2 regions of the Paraburkholderia sp. IMGN_8 genome follow, and region 2 is predicted to be linked to the other one. Evidence: riboswitches for the same ligand, from Rfam matches in the RefSeq annotation. Region 2 holds a riboswitch; the other holds the start of a gene.
The links. Region 2 has a riboswitch for glycine ahead of gcvT (glycine cleavage system aminomethyltransferase GcvT). Riboswitches for the same ligand answer to the same signal wherever they lie in the genome.
Positions count from the first base shown of each region.

Region 1: it holds a riboswitch for glycine, as region 2 does, so the genes downstream of both, WN982_RS29740 (D-amino acid dehydrogenase) here and gcvT (glycine cleavage system aminomethyltransferase GcvT) in region 2, are expected to answer to the same signal.

Region 1 is NZ_CP150901.1:1,902,034-1,914,271, forward strand. It holds gene WN982_RS29735 (acetate/propionate family kinase) at 1-801, shown strand, start outside; gene WN982_RS29740 (D-amino acid dehydrogenase) at 1,214-2,425, opposite strand; glycine riboswitch at 2,600-2,694, opposite strand; gene WN982_RS29745 (LysE family translocator) at 2,987-3,619, shown strand; gene WN982_RS29750 (GNAT family N-acetyltransferase) at 3,794-4,321, opposite strand; gene WN982_RS29755 (helix-turn-helix domain-containing protein) at 4,328-4,900, opposite strand; gene WN982_RS29760 (YceH family protein) at 5,302-6,006, shown strand; gene WN982_RS29765 (MipA/OmpV family protein) at 7,100-7,930, opposite strand; gene WN982_RS29770 (alpha/beta fold hydrolase) at 7,927-8,763, opposite strand; gene WN982_RS29775 (DUF4118 domain-containing protein) at 8,818-9,588, opposite strand; gene WN982_RS29780 (SLATT domain-containing protein) at 9,906-10,424, opposite strand; partial or broken gene WN982_RS29785 (alkanesulfonate monooxygenase) at 10,526-10,711, opposite strand; gene WN982_RS29790 (aliphatic sulfonate ABC transporter substrate-binding protein) at 10,859-11,779, shown strand; gene WN982_RS29795 (LLM class flavin-dependent oxidoreductase) at 11,841-12,238, shown strand, end outside.
Region 2 is NZ_CP150900.1:58,546-70,783, forward strand. It holds gene WN982_RS00240 (L-serine ammonia-lyase) at 1-1,266, opposite strand, end outside; gene WN982_RS00245 (alginate lyase family protein) at 1,294-2,424, opposite strand; gene gcvP (aminomethyl-transferring glycine dehydrogenase) at 2,550-5,480, opposite strand; gene gcvH (glycine cleavage system protein GcvH) at 5,553-5,933, opposite strand; gene gcvT (glycine cleavage system aminomethyltransferase GcvT) at 6,077-7,195, opposite strand; glycine riboswitch at 7,276-7,433, opposite strand; glycine riboswitch at 7,456-7,557, opposite strand; gene WN982_RS00265 (hypothetical protein) at 7,700-8,056, opposite strand; gene WN982_RS00270 (oxidoreductase) at 9,044-10,093, opposite strand; gene WN982_RS00275 (UvrD-helicase domain-containing protein) at 10,547-12,238, shown strand, end outside.

The DNA.
Region 1 (12,238 bases), on a different replicon from region 2:
CGCCTGCAGGACGCGGTGCATTTCGCGCCATTGCATATTCCGCCGGCGCTGGCCTTGATCGACGAGGCGTCGGCGATTTTCGGCGACGCGCAGCATTTTGCGTGCTTCGATACCGCGTTTCACGCCACGCTGCCGCCGCGCGCGGCGCAGCTTGCGTTGCCGCGCCACTATGTGGACGCCGGGGTGATTCGCTACGGTTTTCATGGGCTATCGTATGAATCGCTGGTGACGCGGCTCGGTGCCGATTTGCCGCCGCGCGCGGTGTTTGCGCATCTGGGGAATGGTTCGAGTTTGTGCGCGTTACAGGACGGTAAATCCGTGGACACGTCGATGGGTTTGACGCCGACCGGCGGCGTGCCGATGGGCACTCGCTGTGGCGATCTCGATCCGGGCGTGCTGCTGTATCTGATGCGCGTGGAGAAGCTCGACGCGGATGCGCTCGAAACGCTGCTGAATCGCCAGAGCGGCCTGGCCGGCTTCGCGGATGGCGAGAGCGATATGCAGGCGCTCGAGCAGCGCTGTGCGGCGCGCGACGTTAATGCGTTGCTGGCGATCGATGCGTTTGCCACCGCTGTGCGGAAAACTATTGGCGCTTATGCGGCTTTGCTGGGAGGGGTTGATTTGCTGGTGTTTACTGGCGGGATCGGCGAACACAGTACAGAGATTCGCAAGCGAGTGTGCGAGGGGCTTTCGTTTCTCGGGCTATCGGAGGGTGACCCTGCGGGGAAAGTGCGTGCGATTCACACTGAGGAGGAAAAGCAGATTGCCAGGCATTGCCGGAGGCTGTTGCAGGCGGGTTGACGCTATTTTGCTTTGATCGTAGTTCGGTCGGAGACGCCAGGGAGAAACTCATCCCTCACTGATCCAGCTCTTTGGCTTCGCTTCCCCGACTACCTGTCAGATCAAGTCCAGGCTAACACAGATGAAGTACCGCCACGGCGCGCGCAGCGCCGCCGGAAGTATGACTGCCTTGTCACCAGCGCCGAATGTGCGAGAACACTGATTCCAGATGCTCCACTGCCTCCTCCAAGCCAGGGGACCCGCTTAAGAATTAGCGGTGTGAAGCCGCTTTCTTTGCTTACTTTCTTTGCGGCGGCAAAGAAAGTAAGTGCCTGCCCCGCACAGGGGCGACGCTAATAAACCACTAAGAAATCAAGGAAAGGCCACCGCCGTAGGCAACCAACCAATGCCGCCGCAAAAGGCAAAAAGACCTCTAGTCAACAACACTAGCAACCGATTGCGCCGTAACCGCGGACAACGTCCACCCAAGATGCCCATGCCCGGTATTATAAAAAACCCCACGCCGCTTCCCGCGGCCCACCTTGGGCAACATGCCAGGCAGCATAGGCCGCAACCCAGCCCATGGAATGACCCGTGAGGTCGAAACCTCAGGAAAATACCGTCGAGTCCACTCGACCAGCGGCGCAATCCGATCCGCCCGAATATCCCGATTGAACCCGTTAATCTCCGCCGTCCCGGCAACTCGAAACCTCTCCGCCCCAAGCCGGCTGGTAACGATCTTCGCGCTATCGTCGAGCAAACTAACCCACGGCGCCCGCTGCTGACTCACTGCATCATCGAGACAAACAGTGATCGAATACCCCTTCACCGGGTACACATTAACGTGATCCCCCAGCATCGCGGCAAAATCCCGGCTCTTCACGCCGGCACACACCACAATCCGCTCAAAAGCAAACCGCTGCTGCTCACCAGCAAGATTGACCAGGAGCGTAAACCGCCCATCGGCCGGCTGCTCGATCGCGGTAATCTCCGCATCGTAATGAAATTCAACCCCATGCCGTACGCAAGCCTGAGCAAGCCCACGAGTGAACTTGTGAATATCGCCGGTGGAATCAGACGGCGTAAAAAACCCGCCGTAAAATTCGCCCTGCAGCGTCGGCTCAATCGCATGCAACTCGCTCGCCGTCACAGGGTTGCGGTCAAGCCCGCCCTCGCGCAGCAGTTCGTTCACCTTGCCGGCGGCATCGAACTCCTTGCGGGTCTTGTAGATGTGCAAAATGCCACGCCGCTCCAGATCGAAGTCGATCCCTTCGCTCTCGGCAATGGCAAACAGATGCTCCCGCGCCGCGATCGCAAGCCGCACGGTTTCGACGGTGTTGGCGCGGTAGTGCGGAATCTGCCGCAGGAATTCGCCCATCCACGAATACTTGTGCCAGGTGGGCATCGGATTGAGCAGCAACGGGGCGTCGCGGGTGAGCATCCAGCGCAAGCCCTTGAGCACAGTGGCCGCGCTGTTCCAGACTTCGGCATTGCTGGCGGACAACTGCCCGCCGTTGGCGAACGACGTTTCCATCGCCGCATAGCGATGGCGTTCGAACACAGTGACGTGATGGCCGCGCTGCGCCAGAGCGTGAGCAGTCGTGACGCCGGTAATCCCGGCGCCGATGATGGCGATTCGTGACATGACATGGTCCAGAGTAAATTGAGCATCACCGGTGTCGATTTCCTGTCGAAACCGGCGTTGATGCCCCATCTGTCCATGTACCTGAGAGTTTCATCCCGTCAGCACGCATGCAGGTTGCAAGCGGTGTGCAGGATTCCCCTTCGGTGGGCGCGCACGGCGCCGCTCTCCAGATGTTCCAGCTGCGCGGTCCTTTTTGCCTGAGAGTTTCCGGGGCGGTTGCTCCGTCGGCGTCGTCACAAACGTCTGACGATCTCTCCCGCGCTGCATTGCAGAACGACACGACAATACCGCCCAAAAATTATCGCCGCAAGTGTTTCCTGCGATGCACCGCGCAATCGGTGTTCTGAAGATTCGTGCTTAAGGCCGTTCTTTGGCGGCCAGCGCTCGTCGCTCGTCGCTCGTCTATCGCGACACGACGCAAACGGAGACCCACGCGTTCGGCGATATGAATGGCATTCAACTGCCGATGCGGATTATTCAAGCCCGGGTCCAAGCGTGGGTCCGTGGCATAAGTTATATTTGGCCGCATTGCCTTCGTACATTTTCCCTGAGGAGTTTGCCGTGCCCGCTGCCACAACGCTGCTTGCCTTCGCCCTGGTTTCGCTCGGCATGGTGCTCACGCCTGGGCCGAACATGATCTATCTGATCTCGCGTTCGCTCTGCCAGGGGCGGCGTGCGGGGCTTGTATCGCTTGGTGGTGTCGCGCTCGGCTTCGTGTTCTACATGTTCTGCGCCGCCTTCGGCATTACCGCGCTGCTGCTGACGGTGCCTTATGCGTATGACGCGTTGCGTTTCTGCGGTGCGCTCTACCTGCTGTATCTGGCGTGGCAGGCGGTCAAACCCGGCGGACGCTCGCCGTTCCAGGTGCGCGATCTGCCGCACGACAGCCGCCGCAAACTGTTCACGATGGGACTCGTGACGAACCTCGCGAATCCGAAGATCGCGGTGATGTATCTGTCGCTGCTGCCGCAATTCATTTCGCCGGGGCACGGCAGCGTGCTGGCGCAGTCGATCGCGCTCGGCTGCGTGCAGATCGTGGTGAGCGTCACCGTCAATGCGTTGATTGCCAGCATGGCCGGTTCGATTGCCGGGTTTCTCGCCGGACGGCCGGTCTGGCTGCTGGTGCAACGCTGGTTGATGGGCACCGTGCTCGCCGGATTGGCGGTACGGATCGCGCTCGATTCGCGCCGTTGAATGCCTAACGGCGATCAGCTGGGAAGGTAAGCCGCGCCCGGCATTCGTCGCATTGAAAAGCAGGGCTTGAACATGTCCGGCTTTCCTATCGACAACCCTTTTCTCGAGATCGCCAGTGCGGAAGGCACTTTCAAATATTCGAAAACGGCCTGAAAGCAAACCGCTGGTGCTTTCTCAAAGCGCTTTGTACATGATCGTGGCCGAATCGAGCCGCTCTTTGATTGTGTCGCGGCAAAAGCCCGGAATCACGCCGACCGTCTGATAACCCAGCGATGCATATAAAGGCTCGGCCTTGTCGCCGGTGCGCGTATCGAGCGTGAGCAGACTGCGCTTCAACTGGCTTGCGCGGGTTTCGAGTTCCGTCAGCAGCGCCTTCGCGATCCCCTGGCGGCGGAACTCGGGATGGACCAGCAGCTTGCGCACTTCGGCACGATGGCGCTGATTCGGCATCGTGTCGTAGTCGAGTTGCACTGTGCCGGCGATGCGGTCTTTGCAGCGTGCCACCAGCAGCACGAGCGAACCGGCTCGCAGCGATGGCAGCACCTTGCCGGTCCAGAACGCCTCGCTTTCCTCGACCGTGCACGGCAGCACGAAACCGATGCTGGCCCCGTCATGAACACAGGCATGCAGTAGTGCGCCGAGTTCGTGGTGATGGCGAACCAGATCGTCGGCGGAGAAGGTCGTTAGGGTGGTTGCAGTCATGCTGGCTCACACGATGAAAAGGATGTAGCGGGCGGCGCTGTGCGCGGGAGTCACGAAAGCGCTGGGGCCGAACAGCTGGTAACGCAGGCAGTCGCCGGCTTGCAGGTCGTGGCTTTGCCCATCGACGGTGATCTGCAATTGCCCTTCGAGCAGGATCAGGTGATGTTCGAGGCCCGGTCTCGGCGACGCGTCGTAGGTGATGCGCGCACCCGCGTCGAGTTCGCACTCGAGCGCTTCGCCGCTTAGCGCTTGCGCCGGCGGCGACACCGAGCGCCGCCGGAAGCCGACGCTGGCGTCGGTCCAAACCGGCTGCGCGTTGCGCGGCACCAACGGCGCGAAATCCTCTTCGACCATGTGCATCAGGCGCGACATGGGCAATCCGTACGCGACGCAGAGCTTGCCCAGCACGCTTGCGGTGGGGCTCACGGCGGCGTTTTCGAGGCGCGATAAGGTTGCGCGGCTGACGTTGCTGAGTTTCGCCAGATCGTCGAGCGACCAGTTGCGCTCGGCACGCAGCGCTCGCAGACGCTGGGCGATGCGACGGTCGATAGCGTTGTCATCGGGGATCGGATTTTCCATATTCGGGAAATTATCTCGAATATGGAAATTCGTCAATGAGACAAAATTCACGGACTCGCGGTCGGAGGGTTGCTCAGGCCGACGGGTTTCTCGGGCCCGGGCACACAGGCATGCCGCTTGTGCCGACAGGCCTCAGCGTACGCGTTGAGCAGATAAGCGCCTCGTCCACAAGGGAGATGGCGCTCGAGCGCGGGGACTGACTGACGGCGGAAACGCCATGGAGAGCGGGTCGCTGTGGTGGTCCGCGTCGTGTCATTCGCAGCGGGCTGCTGCGGAGATTCGTACACAGCGGGCGGCTGGGCCGTTTATCATAGAGCTCACAAACTAAAAACGCCGCCCGGCCATGCGACGGTATGCAAGTCGACCCACGCGAGCCGGCGGCACCTGCCGCGACATCATCTATGAACTCCACGCCTGACGCTTTTTCCCGCCCGTCCATCCGCGCTCTAACGCAACTCGAAGGGCGCGTGCTTGGCGTGCTGGTCGAGAAACAGCACACCGTGCCGGACAGTTATCCGCTTTCGCTCAACGCGCTGACCTTGGGCTGCAACCAGAAAACCGGCCGCGCGCCGGTGATGAGTGCTACTGAAGCTGAAGTGTTGACGGCCATCGACGGCTTGAAACGTCTGAGCCTGGTGCTGGAGGGCAGCAGTAGCCGCGTGCCGCGGTTCGAGCACAACATGAATCGTGTGTTTGGGTTGCCGGGCCAGTCGGCTGCTTTGCTTACCACTTTGCTGTTGCGCGGCCCTCAGACTGCGGCCGAGTTGCGGTTGAATAGCGCGCGCTTGCATGGTTTTGCGGACATCTCATCGGTTGAGGCGTTTCTCGACGAACTCGCTGTCGGTGAACCACCGCGAGTGGTGAAGCTTGCCCGTACGCCGGGCGAGCGGGAGAACCGCTGGATGCATTTGTTGTGCGGCGAGGTCAGCGCTGGTGATCTTGCCCAACCGGGCGGGGATGACGATCTTGTGCCGTTGTCGGCGTTCGAAGCTGTTAGAGCCGAGCAGAAGAGGCTCGCAGAGGAGGTGAGTCGACTTCAGGTAGTGGTTCGGCGGATGGCCGCCGAATTGGGGATTCGGATTGATGATATCGAGGGGTTGGTGTAAATCGCTTGCGGCGGTGGGCTTTGTTTGATTTTTTTTGCCTACGCGGCGCTTATGTCTGTTTGCCCGCGGCGTTGGCCTTTCCTTGATTTGATATTGGTTTATTAGCGTCGCCCCTGTGCGGGGCAGGCACTTACTTTCTTTGCCGCCGCAAAGAAAGTAAGCAAAGAAAGCGGCTTCACACCGCTAATTCTTAAGCGGGTCCCCTGGCTTGGAGGAGATAGTGGAGCATCTGGAATCGGTGTTCTCGCACACTCCGCGCTAGTGACAAGGCAGTCATACTTCCGGCGGCGCAGCGCGCGCCGTAGCGGTACTTCTCAACACCAACTGGGGGGGAGCGCCTCTGGCATCATCCTTCCCGCCCCGCACTGCGTGTTCGCCGGGACGGTCTGCCAGGGAGACCAGGCGCTTCGTTTTCGTTTGTTGGGAGCCATCGGCTGCGCCTCGGCGAGGTGACTAAGTTTGGGTGTGCGGCCTACCATGCTGGGCGAAACGTCGGCGCTGACACTAGGGGGGCGGTGTTTCGACGTAACACCGAACACTGAAACTGGCAGGCGGTATTGTGAAGTAACGCCGAACACCGAAACTGGCGGGCGATATTGTGAAGTAACGCCGAACACCGAAACTGGTGGGCGATATTGTGAAGTAACGCCGGGTGCCGAAACCAACGGGCAGTTTGATGAAGCACCGCCACGGCGCGCGCAGCGCCGCCGGAAGTATGACTGCCTTGTCACTCACGCGGAGTGCGCGAGAACACCGATTCCAGATGCTCCACTACCTCCTCCAAGCCAGGGGACCCGCTTAAGAGTTAGCGGTGTGAAGCCGCTTTCTTTGCTTACTTTCTTTGCGGCGGCAAAGAAAGTAAGTGCCTGCCCCGCACAGGGGCGACGCTAATAGACCACTAACAAATCAAGGAAAGGCCAACGCCGTAAGCGAACAACCAAAGCGCCGAGCAGGCAAACAGCACGGGGGGAAACGCTAATAAACCAATAAGAAAAGGCCACTGCCGTAAGGCAAACAACCATAGCGCCGCGCAGGCAAAAAAATCAAATAAAAACCCAACACCGCAGGTATAAAACCGACCCCGCCGGGAGGCCTAAAACCGATAATTAACTGAAGCGAGCGTATTGAGCTCAAACTTCCGTTCAGTAATAGGACTATTAGCGGCGTTATGCTCCAAACGCCCAAACGTCGCCGACACCGACCCAACCCAATGTTTGGAAATATCGTAAGTAACGGCCGCATTCATGTGAATATCCCGCACGCCGGCACTGGTGTTATACACCGGCAGCCCCGAAGCGGCGCTTTGCTGACTCGACACGCCAAAGAACGTCCGCGTATAGGTCCCATTCGCCCACGTAAACCCAGGCCCAACCGAGAACAACCACCCACCGACCGGCGCGGAAGCGACCACATCGGTGCTCACTGTCGTGCCCTGATGATGCCCGGCAATATCCTGATACAACGCGACCGAACCAGTAAACGCCCACACGGTGTAGTCGGCGAATAGCTTGAGCTTGGGGCCGCCGTGCACATCGCCGAGACCGTGCAAACGAGGATCGTCCGATTCCTTGCGACTCTGGAAGTCGAAACTGAGCGCAGCGCCCAGGTGATAAGCCGGACCGCGCAACACGTTGACGCCAAGCACGTCAGGACCTTGCGAGAAGATCCGGTCGTCGTAGGAGATATCGAGTGCGGGGAAAGGGAACACGGTCAACTGCCGCGAGCCCGGATACTTGGGCGTCACCACCACGCCGGGTCCGAGGGCGATCTTCCATTTGCTGTCGGTGCTCGCGTTGGCGTTGGTGTTCGCGCCAGTCGTCGCATCCGCGTTCTGCTCGTCCGCATGCGCAGCGTGTGTCGCAAGGAGACCGAGAGCAGCAAGCAGCAACGACACCCGAGCCGGTTTGCCAAGCGCGCGCGTCATGCCCGCTCCTTGCCGAGCGCCGCGAGCTGCCTCAAACGCCGCGCCAATGCCTTCGACACGACCTGCGTCTTCGCGCCGTCGCTATCGCTGTGGGCCACCTCGCTTTCGCGCAAAAACAGCGCGGTTTCGCGCGCGACGATCTCTCGCTCGTTGTCCGATGTGATCATGTGATACGAGTCATCCAGCCAGATAGTGCGTAAAAAGGCGGCGCCGATATTCCCGGCGACAAAGCGGGCGTTGCGTGGGCTCGAGGTTTCATCGTCGATGGCGTGGACGATCAGGCAATCAGTCTTGATATCGCGCACCAACGTGCGCACGTTCGCGGCCAGGCGGCTCGCTTCGTGCAATGCCGGCAACGAGATCGTCGACGGCCCGACTTCGCTGAAATCGCTGCGCTGCATCGCGCGCGCGATTTTCGCCCTGAGTGCTTCGTTGCGCAAACCGAACGGCGCTTCCTCGCGATAGCGCCAGCGTTTGCGCATCGGCGTGAAGTACGCCCAGTTCAGCAGAAAGCGATACCAGGGGATCGCCCAGCCGTCGTAAGAGAGCGTCAGCGACAGCAGCACCACTGCCTGGGCTTGCGGGCGGCGGTGTGCCAGCGCGAGCGCGAGCGCCGCGCCTATCGAAAGGCCGCAGATCGAGACACGGGCAAAGCGCGCGGCCAGTGCGTCGTACTCGCGCACGGCGGCGTCGAGCCAGACTTCCATCGCCGCTTCTTCGGAACCGGCGCTGTAGCCGCTCAGGAGCGGCGCGCTGGTCGTGAAGCCTTCGGCGTTCAGATAGCGCGCAAGGAAACGCAATTCGAGCGGCGAACTGGACAGGCCGTGCAGCATCAGCACCGCATGGTCGTCGCCGGGATAAAACAGGCTGCTCGGTTGACTCACGGCTCAGGCTCCGATCCGCAACACGAGGAAGTCGCCGGCATGCGTGGTGAACCGTTCGCACACGCACTCGGTCAGTTTCGCCAGGCTGTCGCCGCTCTTCAGCCGCACACGATGGCTGCCCGGCCACAGTGCCTTGCTGAGCCGCTGGATATCTTCGGGGTGGACGTCGGCAAAGCGCGGGCCGGGCGCGATCTCGTTGGGCAGACGCGGCAGCACGCCTTGTGGTTTGACGTCGTCCGCCTGTTGCAGCGCGTTGCGCTCGAGCGCCTGGATGAGGATGAAGGTCCTGTGATGATGCGAGAGGTGCCGCAGCAGCCGGTGCGTTTCGTCGACGCCGCGGCGCGCGAGCATGCGCTCGTTGTCGTGACGCAGCAGCATTTCATAGCGCGATTGCGCGACCGATGCGATCAGCTCCGCGCGAAATTGCGCGCGCCGCAAGCGTTCGATCAGCGCGATGACTAGCAGCGTGACCAGCGGATAGGAGGCGAGCAGGATCAAGTCGGCTCGATCGAAGACGGCAATGGTGGCGTACGGCGGCACAAACAGATAGTCGGCGATACCCAGGCCGAGCAGCATGACTGTCAATGCCGGCGCGAGGCCGAAATAATATTCGACGAGTGACGCGGCGATGCAGAACGCGGTGCCCGGCATGACCGGGCCGACGAGCGGGTGAAGCAGCAGGCGCACGCCGCTGGCGATCGCCAATGCGGCGGCTGCGGCAAGCCAGGCTTGCGGTCCCCGTGGTGCCCAGCGGCGGGCGTTTTGGACTTCCATAATATTTCTTAAGGGAGCGATCGCGCTTCCCAATTAGGCGTGGCGGTGCACTTTAAAGCGTAGGGCGGACAATACCATAATCGGGCCGAGGACAATGGCTGTGAAAAATGTAAATGCCGGACGGCGAACGGTCATTTCGTGCTTGAGAATGTGGCGCGGAAAATCATGCCGATTGGGGGGCGTATCAGATGCGGGGCCGATTGTGCTGGCGCCGAGCTTAAGTGATGCTTAAGCACCGTGGCCGGAACCTCGGGCACGCGCTCGCGCCAAAGCGGGAATATTTTCAAACCCAAGCTCAAGCGCACTGCGTTGTGCGCTCAATCATCGCGGTTCTTTTCCGTGTCGCCGGACAGGGTGCGTTGCGTACGATAAAAAACCGCCGGCGGTACGTTCGGTGAATCTTCCGCCAGCCGGTCCAGTTCGTCGCGAATCGCCGTGAGGTAGTGACCGTCGCGCGCATCGGCGTCGCCGGCAAAGATCGCTTCCAGCCTACGCCGCACGGCGCCGTACCTGGCGCCGGCGGCGCGATGCTTTTCCGCGCGCTCGGCAAAGCGGAAGAAGGTTTGCAGCGCGGCAGAGACCGCGGCCGTCACGCTCACCAGACCCACGATGATCCTGAGCGCTGGTGACACGGCCGCCGCATTCAAGGACGCAAACACCGCGGTGCCGACAAAGGCCGTCAGCGCGGTCACCAGCCAGCCGACGCGGCGGTCCCGCGCGGACAACAGGTCGGCCATGTCGTAATGGCTCATCTGGGATTCACGCGCGCGCCGGATCCACTTCAGCAGAAGCGCGTCTTCGTCGACCGGGGGTTCGTACGCAGTCAGGTTCTTCATGTGGCTGTGATAGTTGTCCAGTTCCGCAAGCGTAGCGCATGCGCTTGACGATACTGTGCCACATGCCGTTGATGAGATGTACCCCGCTCCGGTGGTTGAAATCAGGCGAGCAGTCTTCGCACGCGCGGAATCACCTGTTCGGCAAAGCCGCGCATATCGGTCTCGAACGGCCGGAATTGCAGCCTGAACAACTCGATCCCCGCGCGATGAAACTCGGCGATACGCTGGGCGACGGTGTCATAGCTGCCGACCAGTCCAGCCGCGGTGCCGCTGCCACGCGTTCCAATTTCTGCCCATATCGATCGATGAAATCGGTCTTTGGCGATGCGTCGATTCTTTATATATTGAGCGATTCCGCATACCCTCATGGACCTCGATCGATGCACCTCGCTTTCTCCGGCTCCCGAAGCCGGCGGTACCTTTGCGTGTGCCTGATGTTGATTGGCGGCGTGCTTTCCGCCGGCTTTGCGCAGGCCAACGAAACGGTGTCGATCAGCTATCAGCGTTCGTCGACCCTGTTCATTCTGCTGAAACGAACCGGCGCGCTGGAGAAGAAGCTCAACGCGCTCGGCTACGACGTGAGCTGGCACGAGTTTTCGACAGGCCTGCTGCAGTCGCTGAACGCCGGCAGCGTCGATCTCCACGCGGATGTGGCCGATGCCTTCGCGCTTTTTACGCAAGCCGCCAATGCGCCGTTGACGTACTACGCCGAAGAAACATCTGCGCCTAACGCCCAGGCGATCATCGTGCCGCCGGATTCGCCGATTCATACGATGGCCGATCTGAAGGGCAAACGGGTCGCGGTTTCCAAAGGTTCGGGCTGCAATTTCCTGCTGCTGTCCGCGTTGGCCAAAGCGGGTCTGACAATCAACGACATCCAGGTGCGCTATCTGGAAGCACCTGACGCGCTTGCTGCATTCCGCGGCGGCAACGTCGATGCGTGGGCCATCTGGGATCCGTTCCTCGCAGCGCAGCAGCGCGAAGCGCATGTCCGCGTGGTCGCGGACGGCGGTGGCGGCGTCGCGCAATACAACCGTTTCTATACGGCAACGACCGCGTTCGCCGACAAACATCCGGACGTGCTGCGAGTCGTATTCGACGAACTGCAAACGACCGGCAAGTGGGTCAAGACGCATCCGCGCGACGCCGCGCAGATTCTCGGCCCGGTGTGGGGCAACATTCCCGCGCCCACCGTCGAGCTGGCCAACGGCCGCCGCAGCTACGACATCGTGCCGGTCAGGCGCGATCAGTTGGCGGAGCAGCAGCGCATCGCCGACACGTATCGCGCGGCCGGACTGATTCCCGCCGCGTTGAAAGCGGCGGACATCCGTATCTGGACGCCGCCGGCGAAGTAATCGCCGCCCTAGTGCAGCAGACGCTCGCGCTGTTTCACCTGTTCAATCACCGGGACTGCCCATGACTTCTGCCGAGACCCGTTCGCCGCTTCGGCAACTGCATCTGAACGTCAACATTCTGCACTCGGGCTTCCTGCCGTCGGCGTGGCGTGTTGCCGAAGCGGACCCCAACGCCTTCGTCGATGTCGCGCACTACGTGCGAGTTGCGCAGATTGCCGAAGCCGCGAAGTTCGACGCGGTGTTTCTCGCCGACAATGCGTCAATCGCCGATCAGATCGGCTTTCGCCCGATCACCGCGCTCGAGCCCACCGTGCTGCTCGCGTGCGTCGCGGCGGCCACCACGCATATTGGCGTGATCGGCACCGCGTCGACGAGTTATAACGAGCCGTACAACATTGCCCGGCGTTTCTCGACACTCGACCACGTCAGTGCGGGCCGCGCCGGCTGGAACGTCGTGAC
Region 2 (12,238 bases):
GTCACCGCGTAGCGCCATTCGCGCGGCATTGACGGCTTTTACCGAGCCCATCGCGTTGCGCTCGATACACGGAATCTGCACCATCCCGCCGACCGGATCGCAGGTCAGCCCGAGGTTGTGTTCCATGCCGATTTCCGCGGCATTCTCCACTTGCGCCGGCGTGCCGCCCATCACCGCTGCGAGCGCGCCCGCCGCCATCGAACAGGCGACGCCCACTTCACCCTGGCAACCCACTTCCGCGCCCGAAATCGACGCGTTCAGCTTGTACAGAATGCCGATCGCTGCCGCCGTCAACAGGAAGTCGATCACGCCCTGCTCGTTCGAGCCCGGCATGAAACGCGTGTAGTAATGCAGCACCGCTGGAATGATGCCGGCCGCGCCATTGGTCGGCGCGGTGACCACACGCCCGCCCGCGGCGTTTTCCTCGTTGACGGCGATTGCGTACAGATTGATCCAGTCGACCATCGACAGCGGATCGCGCAGCGCCAGTTCAGGATTGCCCGACAGCGCGCGATACAACTGCGGCGCACGGCGCTTCACCTGGAACGGGCCGGGCAGATTACCGTCGGCATCGGGATTGTTGATGCCGCAACCGCGCGCCACGCACGACTGCATCACGTCCCAGATCTTCAGCAAACCCGCGCGCGTTTCTTCTTCCGTGTGCCAGACGCGCTCGTTTTCCCACATCAGCTGCGCGATGCTCTTGCCGGTCGATTGACACAGCGCGAGCAACTCGCTGCCGCTGCGGAACGAATGCGGCAGTTGGTCGACGGCGCTCAGCACTTTCGTGTTCGGCGCGCCGGCCGTCACCACAAAGCCGCCGCCAACCGACAGATAGGTCGACTCGCGCAGTGTCTCGCCTTGCGCATCGAACGCGCGCAGCTTCAGGCCGTTCGGATGCTCGGGCAGCGCCTGCCGATAGAACGAAATATGATCTTTCTGCACGAACGGCACGTCGTGCGTGCCGAGCAGCGCGAGCTTGCGCGACGCACGCACCGCTTCGAGCCGCTGAACGATCGTGTCGGGGTCGACGGTGTCGGGCGCATCGCCCATCAGCCCGAGCATCACGCCGCGGTCCGTACCGTGGCCCTTGCCCGTCGCGCCGAGCGAACCATACAGATCCACTTTCACCGATGCCGTCGCGCCGAGCAGCCCGTCGCGTTCGAGCCCTTGAACGAACATCAGCGCCGCGCGCATCGGCCCGACCGTATGCGAACTGGACGGACCAATGCCGATTTTGAAGAGGTCGAAGACGCTGACTGCCATTGCTGCTCCCTGCTGATAAAAGTAAGTTTAGCGCGCCGGCAGCGGTAAGCACACGGCGAGCCACGCGGGTGGCATCGGTGCGAGCTGCAACGCGATCGGCGTATAGCGTCCATCGAGACGCGCCGCCAGGTGAAACAGTTCCGTCGCGTTCTTCGGATCCCACTGACCCGAATAGCCAGGCAAACCGGCCTCGCGACGTTTGGCATCGAACGCGACGTTCGAATGCACGAATTCTTCATGTGTCTTGCTGCCGTCCGCATACGGCGTGAGCCAATCGAGCGCGCCCGCGAGCGACGCACCGTTCGTGCCCTTTTCCAGCAACCAGTTGCGGTTGTGGCGGCGCGCGGCGAGCGCGGCGGTCACAAGCGGTTGCAGGTCGTAGGTGACGTAATGCAGCGCATCGCGTTCGCCGAAGTCGAACGTTGACCCGTCCGGCGCGATGTTGTCGCCGATATGCTCGTCAAACAGACGCTGAGCCGCGTTGATCATCTTGCGGTTATCGAGCGTGAACGCGGCCATTGCGATCAGCTTGATCCGGTGACTCTGCCAGTTGTTGCGATAGGTGCCCTTGAGCGGGCGCGGCTGCGCGTCGATCTGCGTGATGTAGCCGTTCGCGAACTTCGTCAGAAACGCCATCGATGCGTTGCGGGTTTTCACCGGCAGTGCGCTCGCGGTCATGTCGTAGGCGAGGATCAGGCCTTCGAAACGGGTTTCGTCGATCGGATTGAAGCTCGGCTGGTAAGTCGTGACCCACGCAAACAGCAAACGGTCGACCAGCTTCAGATAACGATCGTCGCTGGTCGCGCGCCATGCAAGCGCGGCGTCGCGCAACAGATCCAGATCCTTCTCCGCCTCGACGCTCTGATCGTAGATGCCCTCGTGTGGCAGCGTGCCTTCGGTATGCAGTTTTGCAAGCGCTCGCGGCGGGTCGTTCAGATGCGCCTGCACATTGCTCACCAGTGCTTTGACGCCGGGATCGGCGTTGGTCCGCTCGCTGGTTTGCAGCGCGGGCGCCGCACAAAAATTCATCGCGGCCCGTGCCTGCCGCAGCGGCAGCAGCACGGCTGCGCCAGCCAGCAATAGCGCGCAGGCCTGCTGCCACGTCTGGGCTCGCCTTATTGCGGTCCGGCTTTGCATCAATCGCACCTTTCGCGCCATGCGAAACTCCTCGTTAGGCTGATTCGGTGTGTGATGTTAGCCGTTTGCGGGCACGAACGACAGAACCGCGCACCACCCGCTTACAACATGCGGGCGGTACGCGGTCATGCAGGCGACGGCCAGGATTATTCGTAGTCGGCGACCGGCACGCAGGAACAGAACAGATTGCGGTCGCCATACACGTTGTCCGCACGGCCGACCGGCGGCCAGTACTTCTTCGCGATCAGCGTCGGCAGCGGATACGCGGCGGTTTCGCGCGCATATGCATGCTTCCATTCGTTCGCGATGACGACCGCTGCCGTATGCGGCGCATGCTTCAGCGGATTGTCTTCGCGGTCCGCACGGCCTGCTTCGACCGCGCGGATTTCCTCGCGGATCGCGATCATCGCTTCGACGAAACGGTCGAGTTCTTCCTTCGATTCCGATTCGGTCGGCTCGACCATCAGCGTGCCCGGCACCGGGAAGCTCATGGTCGGCGCGTGGAAGCCGTAGTCGGCGAGACGCTTGGCGACGTCGTCGACGGTGATGCCGCTCGTCTCCTTGAGCGGACGCAGATCGAGAATGCACTCGTGCGCGACCAGGCCGCCGGGGCCCGAATACAGCACCGGATAATGCGGCGCGAGTTTCTTCGCGATGTAGTTCGCGTTGAGGATCGCGGTTTCGGTGGCGGCGGTGAGGTTCTTTGCGCCCATCATCGCGATGTACATCCACGAGATCGGCAGGATCGAAGCGGAGCCGTACGGTGCGCCCGACACCGCACCGATACCGTTCGGCGTGCGTTCGTAGCCCGACGAGATCTGGTTCGGCAGGAACTGCGCGAGATGCGCGCCGACCGCGACCGGACCGACGCCCGGTCCGCCGCCGCCGTGCGGAATGCAGAAGGTCTTGTGCAGGTTCAGATGCGAGACGTCGCCGCCGAACTGGCCCGGCGCACACAGGCCAACCATCGCGTTCATGTTCGCGCCGTCCACATAGACCTGGCCACCGTGCGCATGCACGATCTCGCAGATTTCGCGGACGTTCGCCTCGAACACACCGTGCGTCGACGGATACGTGATCATGATCGCGGCGAGCTTGTCGGCGTGTTGCGCGGCCTTCGCCTTCAGGTCTTCGATATCGACGTTGCCTTGGGCGTCGCACGCGACCACGACCACCTGCATGCCGGCCATCTGCGCCGACGCCGGGTTCGTGCCGTGTGCCGAGGCGGGAATCAGGCAGACGTTGCGGTGGCCTTCGCCGCGCGACGCGTGGTACGCGTGAATGATCAACAGACCCGCGTATTCACCTTGCGAGCCGGCATTCGGCTGCAGCGACACGGCTGCGTAGCCGGTGGCCGCGACCAGCATCTGTTCCAGCTGATCGATCATTTCGCGGTAGCCGACCGTTTGCTCAGCCGGAGCGAACGGGTGAATCTGACCGAATTCGGGCCAAGTGACCGGCAGCATCTCCGAGGTCGCGTTCAGCTTCATCGTGCAGGAGCCGAGCGGAATCATCGAGCGGTCGAGCGCGAGGTCTTTGTCCGACAGGCTGCGCAGATAGCGCAGCATTTCCGTTTCCGAATGGTGGCGGTTGAACACGTGGTGCGTGAGGTACGCGCTGGTGCGTTCGAGTGCGGCAGGCACCGTGTTCTCTGCGGGGAGTTCTGCGTCGAGGGCGTCGATTTGCGGGATTTCGTCGACAAATGCCGCTTGCGCAAATGCTGCGAGCAGATCGGCCAGATCGCTGCGCTTGGTGGTTTCGTCGATCGAGATACCGACGCGCGTGTCGCTCACGCGGCGCAGATTAATGCGCTTGGCCGTCGCCGCATCATGCAGTGCCTGGGTGCGTGCACCGGTTTCGAACGTGAGCGTGTCGAAGAAAGTGTCGTTGACGAGCGTGTAGCCGAGCTTCTTCGCGCCGGCTGCGAGCAGCGCCGCAATACGGTTCACGCGCAGCGCGATCGTCTTCAGGCCGTGCGGGCCGTGATAGACCGCGTACATGCTCGCCATGATCGCGAGCAACGCTTGCGCGGTGCAGACGTTCGAGGTCGCCTTTTCGCGGCGGATATGCTGTTCGCGTGTTTGCAGCGCGAGACGCAGCGCCGGATTGCCTTGCGCATCGACGGTCACGCCGACCAGACGTCCCGGCATCTGACGCTTGAATTCGTCGCGCACGGCGAGATATGCAGCGTGCGGGCCGCCGAAACCGACCGGCACGCCGAAACGCTGCGTATTGCCGACGGCCACGTCCGCGCCCCATTCGCCCGGCGGCGTGAGCATGGTCAGCGCGAGCAGATCGGCGGCGACAACCACATGGCCGCCCGCCGCGTGAATCGCTTCAGTGAGTGCGCGGTAGTCGCGCACATCGCCGTTCACGCCCGGATATTGCAGCAGCACGCCGAACGCGTTGGCGTTCGCCGCATCCGCAGCCGGGCCCACTTTCACTTCGATGCCGACTGGCGTCGCGCGCGTTTTCACCACTTCGATGGTTTGCGGCAGCACGTCGTCAGCGACGTAGAACACGTTCGACTTCGGCTTGCCGATGCGTTGCAGCAGCGTCATCGCTTCGGCGGCGGCGGTTGCTTCGTCGAGCAGCGATGCGTTCGAGATCGCCAGACCCGTCAGATCGACGATCATTTGCTGGAAGTTCAGCAGCGCTTCCAGACGGCCTTGCGAGATTTCCGGCTGATACGGCGTGTACGCGGTGTACCACGCCGGATTTTCCAGCACGTTGCGCAGGATCACCGTCGGGGTGTGCGCGTTGTAATAGCCCTGCCCGATATACGAGCGGAACACCTGGTTCTTGTCCGCCAGCTCACGCAGCGCGGCGAGCGCTTCGGCTTCGCTCTTCGGCTGGGCGAAGGGGCCGAGCGGCAACGTTTCGCTGCGGCGGATCGTCTTCGGAATGACGGCGTCGATCAGCGCGGTGCGCGAGGCGAAGCCCAAGGCTTCGAGCATCGCTTGCTGGTCGGCCGAATCCGGGCCGATGTGCCGTTCGGCGAAGGCGTCATGCACTTCGAGCGCGGCGAGCGAGAGAGGAGTGCGGTTCATCAGACGATCCGGGTGTTCGAGCTTCATGGGGTGTTCCTGGCGGTGCGGCGCGCCATGCCTGACGGACGCCGCACCTGAAGGTTTAAACGAGTAAGTGGATCAGGCGCCGATCGACTTCGAGTACGCGTCGGCGTCGATCAAACGATCTTGCGCGGCGCCGTCGGCCGGCTTGATCTTGAAGAGCCAGCTGTCGTACGGCGCGCTGTTGACCGAATCAGGCGTGTCGGCGACGGACGTGTTCGCTTCGATGATTTCGCCCGAGACCGGCGCGTAGATATCGGAAGCGGCCTTCACCGATTCGATCACGGCGACGGTGTCGCCTGCGGTCACGGTTTTGCCCAATTCCTGAACTTCGAAGAAGACGATATCGCCGAGCGCTTCCTGCGCGTGGTCGGTAATGCCGACCGTCAGCGTGCCATCCGCCTCAGTGCGGACCCATTCGTGCGATTCGGTGTATTTCAGATCGGCCGGGATGCTCATCGGATGCTCCTATGCGGTGTGATTCGGTATTGACTTAATAAAGGGGGCCCCCAAACCTGTCGCTTCACGCCAGGCCCCCCGAGGGGGCAGGAAAACTTGGGGCAACCACGTTTTCTTGAAGGGGTGACGAACGCGCCGGCCGCTTAAACCGCAAGCACTTTGCCGTTGCGCACGAACGGCAGTTTTACCACGCTTGCAGGTACGTTTTTGTCACGAATCTGAACGTGAACGGTGTCGCCGGGCTGCACGCCTTTCGGCACGCGCGCGAAGGCGATCGATTCCTGCATCGTCGGCGAAAAGGTACCGCTGGTGATTTCGCCGTCGCCGTGCGGCGTGACGACTTTTTGATGAGCACGCAGCACGCCTGCCGCCTTGCCGTTGTCCTTCAGCAGGATCAGGCCGACGAACGCGGCCTGCGAGCCGTTCGCTTCGAGTTTCGATTTGCCGACGAAGTCGCGCGGCGAGGTCAGATCGACGGTCCATGCGAGGCCGGCGTCGAGCGGCGAGACGTTGTCGTCCATATCCTGGCCGTACAGATTCATGCCGGCTTCGAGGCGCAGCGTGTCGCGCGCGCCGAGACCCGCGGGGCGCACGCCTTGCGCTTGCAGCGCGCCCCACAGCGCTTCGACGTGAGCCGCCGGGACGATGATTTCGAAGCCGTCTTCGCCGGTGTAGCCGGTGCGGGCGACGGTCAATTCGCCGAACGGCGTATCGGCGACGCGCGCGGCGTTGAAGGGTTTGAGCGATTCGGTGGCGGCGCGCGCGACCGGCACGGTTTGCCAGACTTTTTCGCGCGCATTCGGACCTTGCACGGCGACGATCGCGTAATCGCGGCGCGGCGTGATGGTCAGGCCGAAGCTGCCTTCTGCGTTGAGCTGGCCGAACCACGCGATGTCTTTGTCGGCGGTGCCGGCGTTGACGACCACGCGGAAGTGATCTTCGCCGAAGTAATAGACGATCAGATCGTCGATCACGCCGCCGTTCTGGTTCAACAGACAGGAGTAGAGCGCGCGGCCCGGCGTTTGCAGCTTGGCGACGTTGTTCGCCAGTGCGTATTCGAAGAAGGCGCGTACGCGCTCGCCGGTGAAATCGACGACGCACATGTGCGACACGTCGAACATGCCGGCGTCGGTGCGCACGGCGCGGTGTTCGTCGATCTGCGAGCCGTAGTTGACGGGCATATCCCAGCCGCCGAAATCGACCATGCGGGCGTTGAGCGCGCGATGGGTGGCGTTGAGCGGGGTGTGTTTGAGTTCGGTCATGGGGCCTCGGGCGTCTCGCGAAACAAAAAAGGCCATGCGGCGCTACGCCTCGCGGCCTGATGCCTGCGAGCGATGCGTTGCATGACCCCTCTGTCCTCGATACCTGAGAGATTGCGCTACCGGGCGATGTGATTCGAATCGCTACGGTGAAGCGCGCGCCCCTTCGGTGGGCAGCCTGCCTAAGTCTGAATCATGTTCACGACGCAGACGGCTACTGCCGCTCTCCAGAGTGCGAAAAACCTGAGCCGTGAGGCGGGTTTTTCGACGCGGTCGGTCCTTTTGCCTGAGAGTTTGCGGGTGTGCCCCTTCGGCGGCGCGGCCTGCTGAATAGTGCGGCCAGCGCGCTCTCCCGACGCGTGCGGCGAATGTACGCGAGGGCCGGGGGCTTGTCAAATAAAGGCCCGCAAGGAGCTTGGTGATTGGCGCTGCAGGATGGCGTGCGTCAAAAAAAGCGCGGGACGTGATGCCCGCGCGGTTGCTGTTTTAGTGCCTGAGTTGGCGCGATTATTCGCCGATGGCGTGGGCTGCGTTGTCCAGTTCCTGGTTCAGCACGCGCTGTTCGTCGCCGGAGATGCCGCCACCGTGTTGCGCGGCCATGTCGTGGGCTTCCTGACGGATCACGTCGAGCCGATGGTGCAGCGCGGCGCCTTGCGGGGGCGGGTAGTAGCCCTCGTTTACGCGGGCGTCGATGCGGCGGCTGAGATTATCGATGCGGCCGTCGACCTGATGGAGGCGCTGATCCGCAATTTGCTGTGGGGATGGGCGCGGTGCGGGCGCCGGCGCGGGTTGGGGGGCCACCACGCAGGCGGCCAGCGAGGTGAGCAATGCGCATGCGGTTAGCGCGCAGATAGAACGATGCATGGACTCTCCGGGTTTTGTTTTGTTGCTTGGAATAGGAACGGTTTTGCCTTGCCGGGGGCTGACGTCTCGGTTGGTTTTTTTGTAACTGGATATTCCTTTCGGGTTGTTAGTTTTGCGGTTTTTTGCCTGCGCGGCGCTTTGTGTCTGTGTGCCTGCGGGGTTGGCCTTTCCTTGATTTGTTATTGGTTTATTAGCGTCGCCCCTGTGCGGGGCAGGCACTTACTTTCTTTGCCGCCGCAAAGAAAGTAAGCAAAGAAAGCGGCTTCACACCGCTAATTCTTAAGCGGGTCCCCTGGCTTGGAGGAGGTAGTGGAGCATCTGGAATCGGTGCTCCCGCACACTCGGCGTTGGTGACAAGGCAGTCATTCTTCCGGCGGCGCTGCGCGCGCCGCAGCGGTACTTCATAAAAACCGCCTGGAGGTTTTGGCCCTTGCGCCTGGTTCGGCCCGGTAGCTCGTCCTCCCGTCCCAAATGCCTCGCCCTCGTGTCCCCCATGCCGCACCGAGGCGCTAACGTCTTACTCGGAGTGGCGGCTCGCGCTCCCATACTTGGACATCTCGCCGAGGCGAAGCCGATGGCACCCACCGAACAAGGAATCACCCACTGGTTTCCCTTGCAGACCGTTCCAGCGAGCACGCAGTGCGAGGCGGGAAGAATGATGCCCGAAGCGCCTATCTGCTATCGGTGTTGGGAAGTACCGCTGCGGCGCGCGCAGCGCCGCCGGAAGAATGACTGCCTTGTCACCAGCGCGGAATGCGCGAGAACACAGATTCCAGATGCTCCACTGCCTCCTCCAAGCCAGGGGACCCGCTTAAGAATTAGCGGTTTGAGCCGCTTTCTTTGCTTACTTTCTTTGCGGCGGCAAAGAAAGTAAGTGCCTGCCCCGCACAGGGGCGACGCTAATAGACCAATAACAAATCAAGGAAAGGCCAACCCCGCAGGCACGCAGACAAAAAGCGCCGCCAAAGGCAAACAAACCTAAACCCTTTATCGAATTCGTTCGAACGCCAACCGCACACCCTCATCCGAGCTCCGAGCAGCAAGCTCGACAACAGTCATAACATCAACTGCATCCTGTGCACTAACAGGAAACTTCACGCCATTCTGAATGGCATCAGCCAAGGCAATATAAAACCCAACATAATCCCCATTGCGGGTAGGCAACTGACGCTCAACTTCCTGATCACCTTCCAGCACTCGCACCACGCCGGCAGCGTTGCCAGACCCAAATCCCTCATTGCCGGGCCGCAAGCCGGCCTTCAACTGATCTTCCTGGGTATCGAGCCCATACTTCACATAGCTCCCACGCGTGCCATGAATCGCAAACCTCGGCGCGACCAGCGCCGTCAGCGCGCTTGCATGCAACACGACCTCGAACGCGCCATACCCCAACTGGATATGCACATAATCCGGCGCACTGGCCTGATCGCGATGCGTCCGAACAGTGGCCGAAACCGTCGCCGGCGTACCAAACAAAGCCAACGCCTGGTCGATCAGATGCGGCCCGAGATCGAACAGCAAACCGCCCCCCCGCGAAGCCTCCTCGCGCCAACGCTGCCGAACCTCCGGCCGGAACCGGTCGAAATGCGATTCATATTGCGTGACGCGCCCCAACTCGCCGCTGGCGAGCAGATCCCGTACGGTCAGAAAATCACCATCCCAGCGGCGGTTGTGAAAGGGCACGAACAACTTGCCACGTGCAAGCGCGATATTGGCAAGCGTGTGGGCGTCGGCGGCCGTGAGCGTCACTGGCTTGTCGACCACTACGTGCTTGCCCGCTTCGAGCGTGCGGCGCGCGAGGTCGAAGTGCGTGTCGTTGGGCGTCGCGATCACGACGCAGTCGATTTCGTCGAGCGCGAGCAGCGCATCCAGATCTGCGACCACCTTCGCGTGCGGGTAGTCGGCCAGCGCGTGCTCGGTCTGGCTGGTCGCGATCGCGGCGACATTCGCCCGCCCGCAGTGCTCGATCACCGGCGCGTGGAAGGTCGCGCCGGCAAAACCGTAACCCATCAATCCAATCTTCAACGATGCGGACATGCGTGTCTTCCTGCAAAAACGGCGCGCCGCTTTGCCACCGCGGCGACGGCGCGCAACGACGTAATTGTGGCATGTCCTGAAGACGGACTGTCAGCGTCGTCGCGGGTGTCCGGCAGAGACATCGTTCGCCGCGGTTGTTAAGTCAGCCACCGCAGTTTCCGCCCGGGGGCCGTCACTGCAACCGTACGCGTGGGCTGCTGGCGCGGCCGTGCGGCGCGTGGCGCCATCGCCGTCACCCGCGGCAGCCACCCGCGGCAGTCTCCCGCAGCGGCATCCATGGCAGGCTTCCGTGTTAACATCGCTCCTCTCGCGCGGATCGCTGCGAGCCGGAACGCCCCTCGCACCACGAAAGGCACCCGTTCCAGCCGCCCGCTCCGCGAAGCATGCCCCCGGGCCTTCGGTCTAGCGACTCCGCACCCAAGCGCCCTCAACCGCATTACCAATCCACAGACGATGTCCGCAGGCCTGAACCCCGCTCAAAATGAAGCGGTCCGTTATCTCGACGGTCCGTGTCTCGTGCTCGCCGGCGCAGGCAGCGGCAAGACGCGCGTGATTACGCAGAAGATCGCGCACCTAATCGAAGCCAAAGGCTTCGAGCCGCGCCACATCGCCGCCGTCACGTTCACGAACAAGGCCGCGGCGGAAATGCGCGAGCGCGTCGGCAAGCTGCTCGAAGGCAAGACGCTCACCACGCCCGGCAAGGAAGGCCGTAAAGTGCCCGTCAATCAGTTGACGGTCTGCACCTTCCACTCGCTCGGTGTGCAGATTCTGCGGCAGGAAGCGGAACACGTCGGCCTGAAACCGCAGTTCTCGATCATGGATTCGGACGACTGCTTCGGTATGATCCAGGAACAGGTCGGCTCGACGGACAAGGGCTTCATCCGCAAGATCCAGTCGATCATCTCGCTGTGGAAAAACGGCCTGATCATGCCGGAAGAGGCGATCGCGATCGCCGCGAACGAGGACGAGCACCAGGCCGCGATCGTCTATCGCAACTATGTGGCGACGCTGCACGCGTATCAGGCGGTCGATTTCGACGATCTGATCCGCTTGCCCGCCGAACTCTTCGCGAAGAACGAACAGGTGCGCGACCGCTGGCAGAACAAGCTGCGCTATCTGCTGATCGACGAGTATCAGGACACCAACGCGTGCCAGTACGAGTTGCTCAAGCAACTGGCCGGTCCTCGCGCGGCGTTCACGGCCGTGGGCGACGACGATCAGGCAATCTACGGCTGGCGCGGCGCGACGCTCGAAAACCTCGCGCAGCTCGGCAAGGATTTTCCGAAGCTGCACCTGGTGAAGCTCGAGCAGAACTACCGTTCGACGGTGCGTATTCTGACTGCCGCCAACAACGTGATCGCGAACAACCCGAAGCTGTTCGAAAAGAAACTGTGGTCCGAACACGGCATGGGCGACACGATCACCGTCACGCCGTGCAATGACGAAGAGCACGAAGCGGAATCCGTGGTGTTTCGTCTGTCCGCACACAAGTTCGAGCGGCGCGCGAATTTCCGTGACTACGCGATCCTGTATCGCGGTAATTTCCAGGCGCGCATCTTCGAACAGGTGCTGCGGCGCGAGCGCATTCCGTATGTGCTGTCCGGCGGCCAGTCGTTCTTCGACAAAGCCGAGATCAAGGACATTTGCGCGTATCTGCGCCTGATCGCCAACGCGAACGACGACCCCGCCTTCATCCGCGCGATCACCACACCGCGCCGCGGCGTCGGCAATACGACGCTCGAGGCGCTCGGCTCGTTCGCGGGCCAGGCCAAGGTGTCGCTGTTCGAGGCGGTGTACATGGGTGGCATCGAGGCGCGGCTGTCGCCGCGTCAGATCGAACCGATGCGCGTTTTCTGCGACTTCATGCAGCGTCTCACCGATCGCGCCGAAAAAGATGCCGCAGGCACCTTGCTCGACGAACTGATGGACGCGATTCACTACGAGGCCTATCTGTACGATGCGTTCGACGAACGCCAGGCGCAGTCGAAGTGGCAGAACGTGCTGGAATTCATCGAGTGGCTCAAGCGCAAAGGCACGAAGGCTGAGCCTGACGGTTCTGAGAAGGGCGAAGCAACCGGCTTTGACAACGCCGACGGCCTAGCCGACACCGGCAAGAATCTGCTCGGCCTGATCCAGACCGTCGCG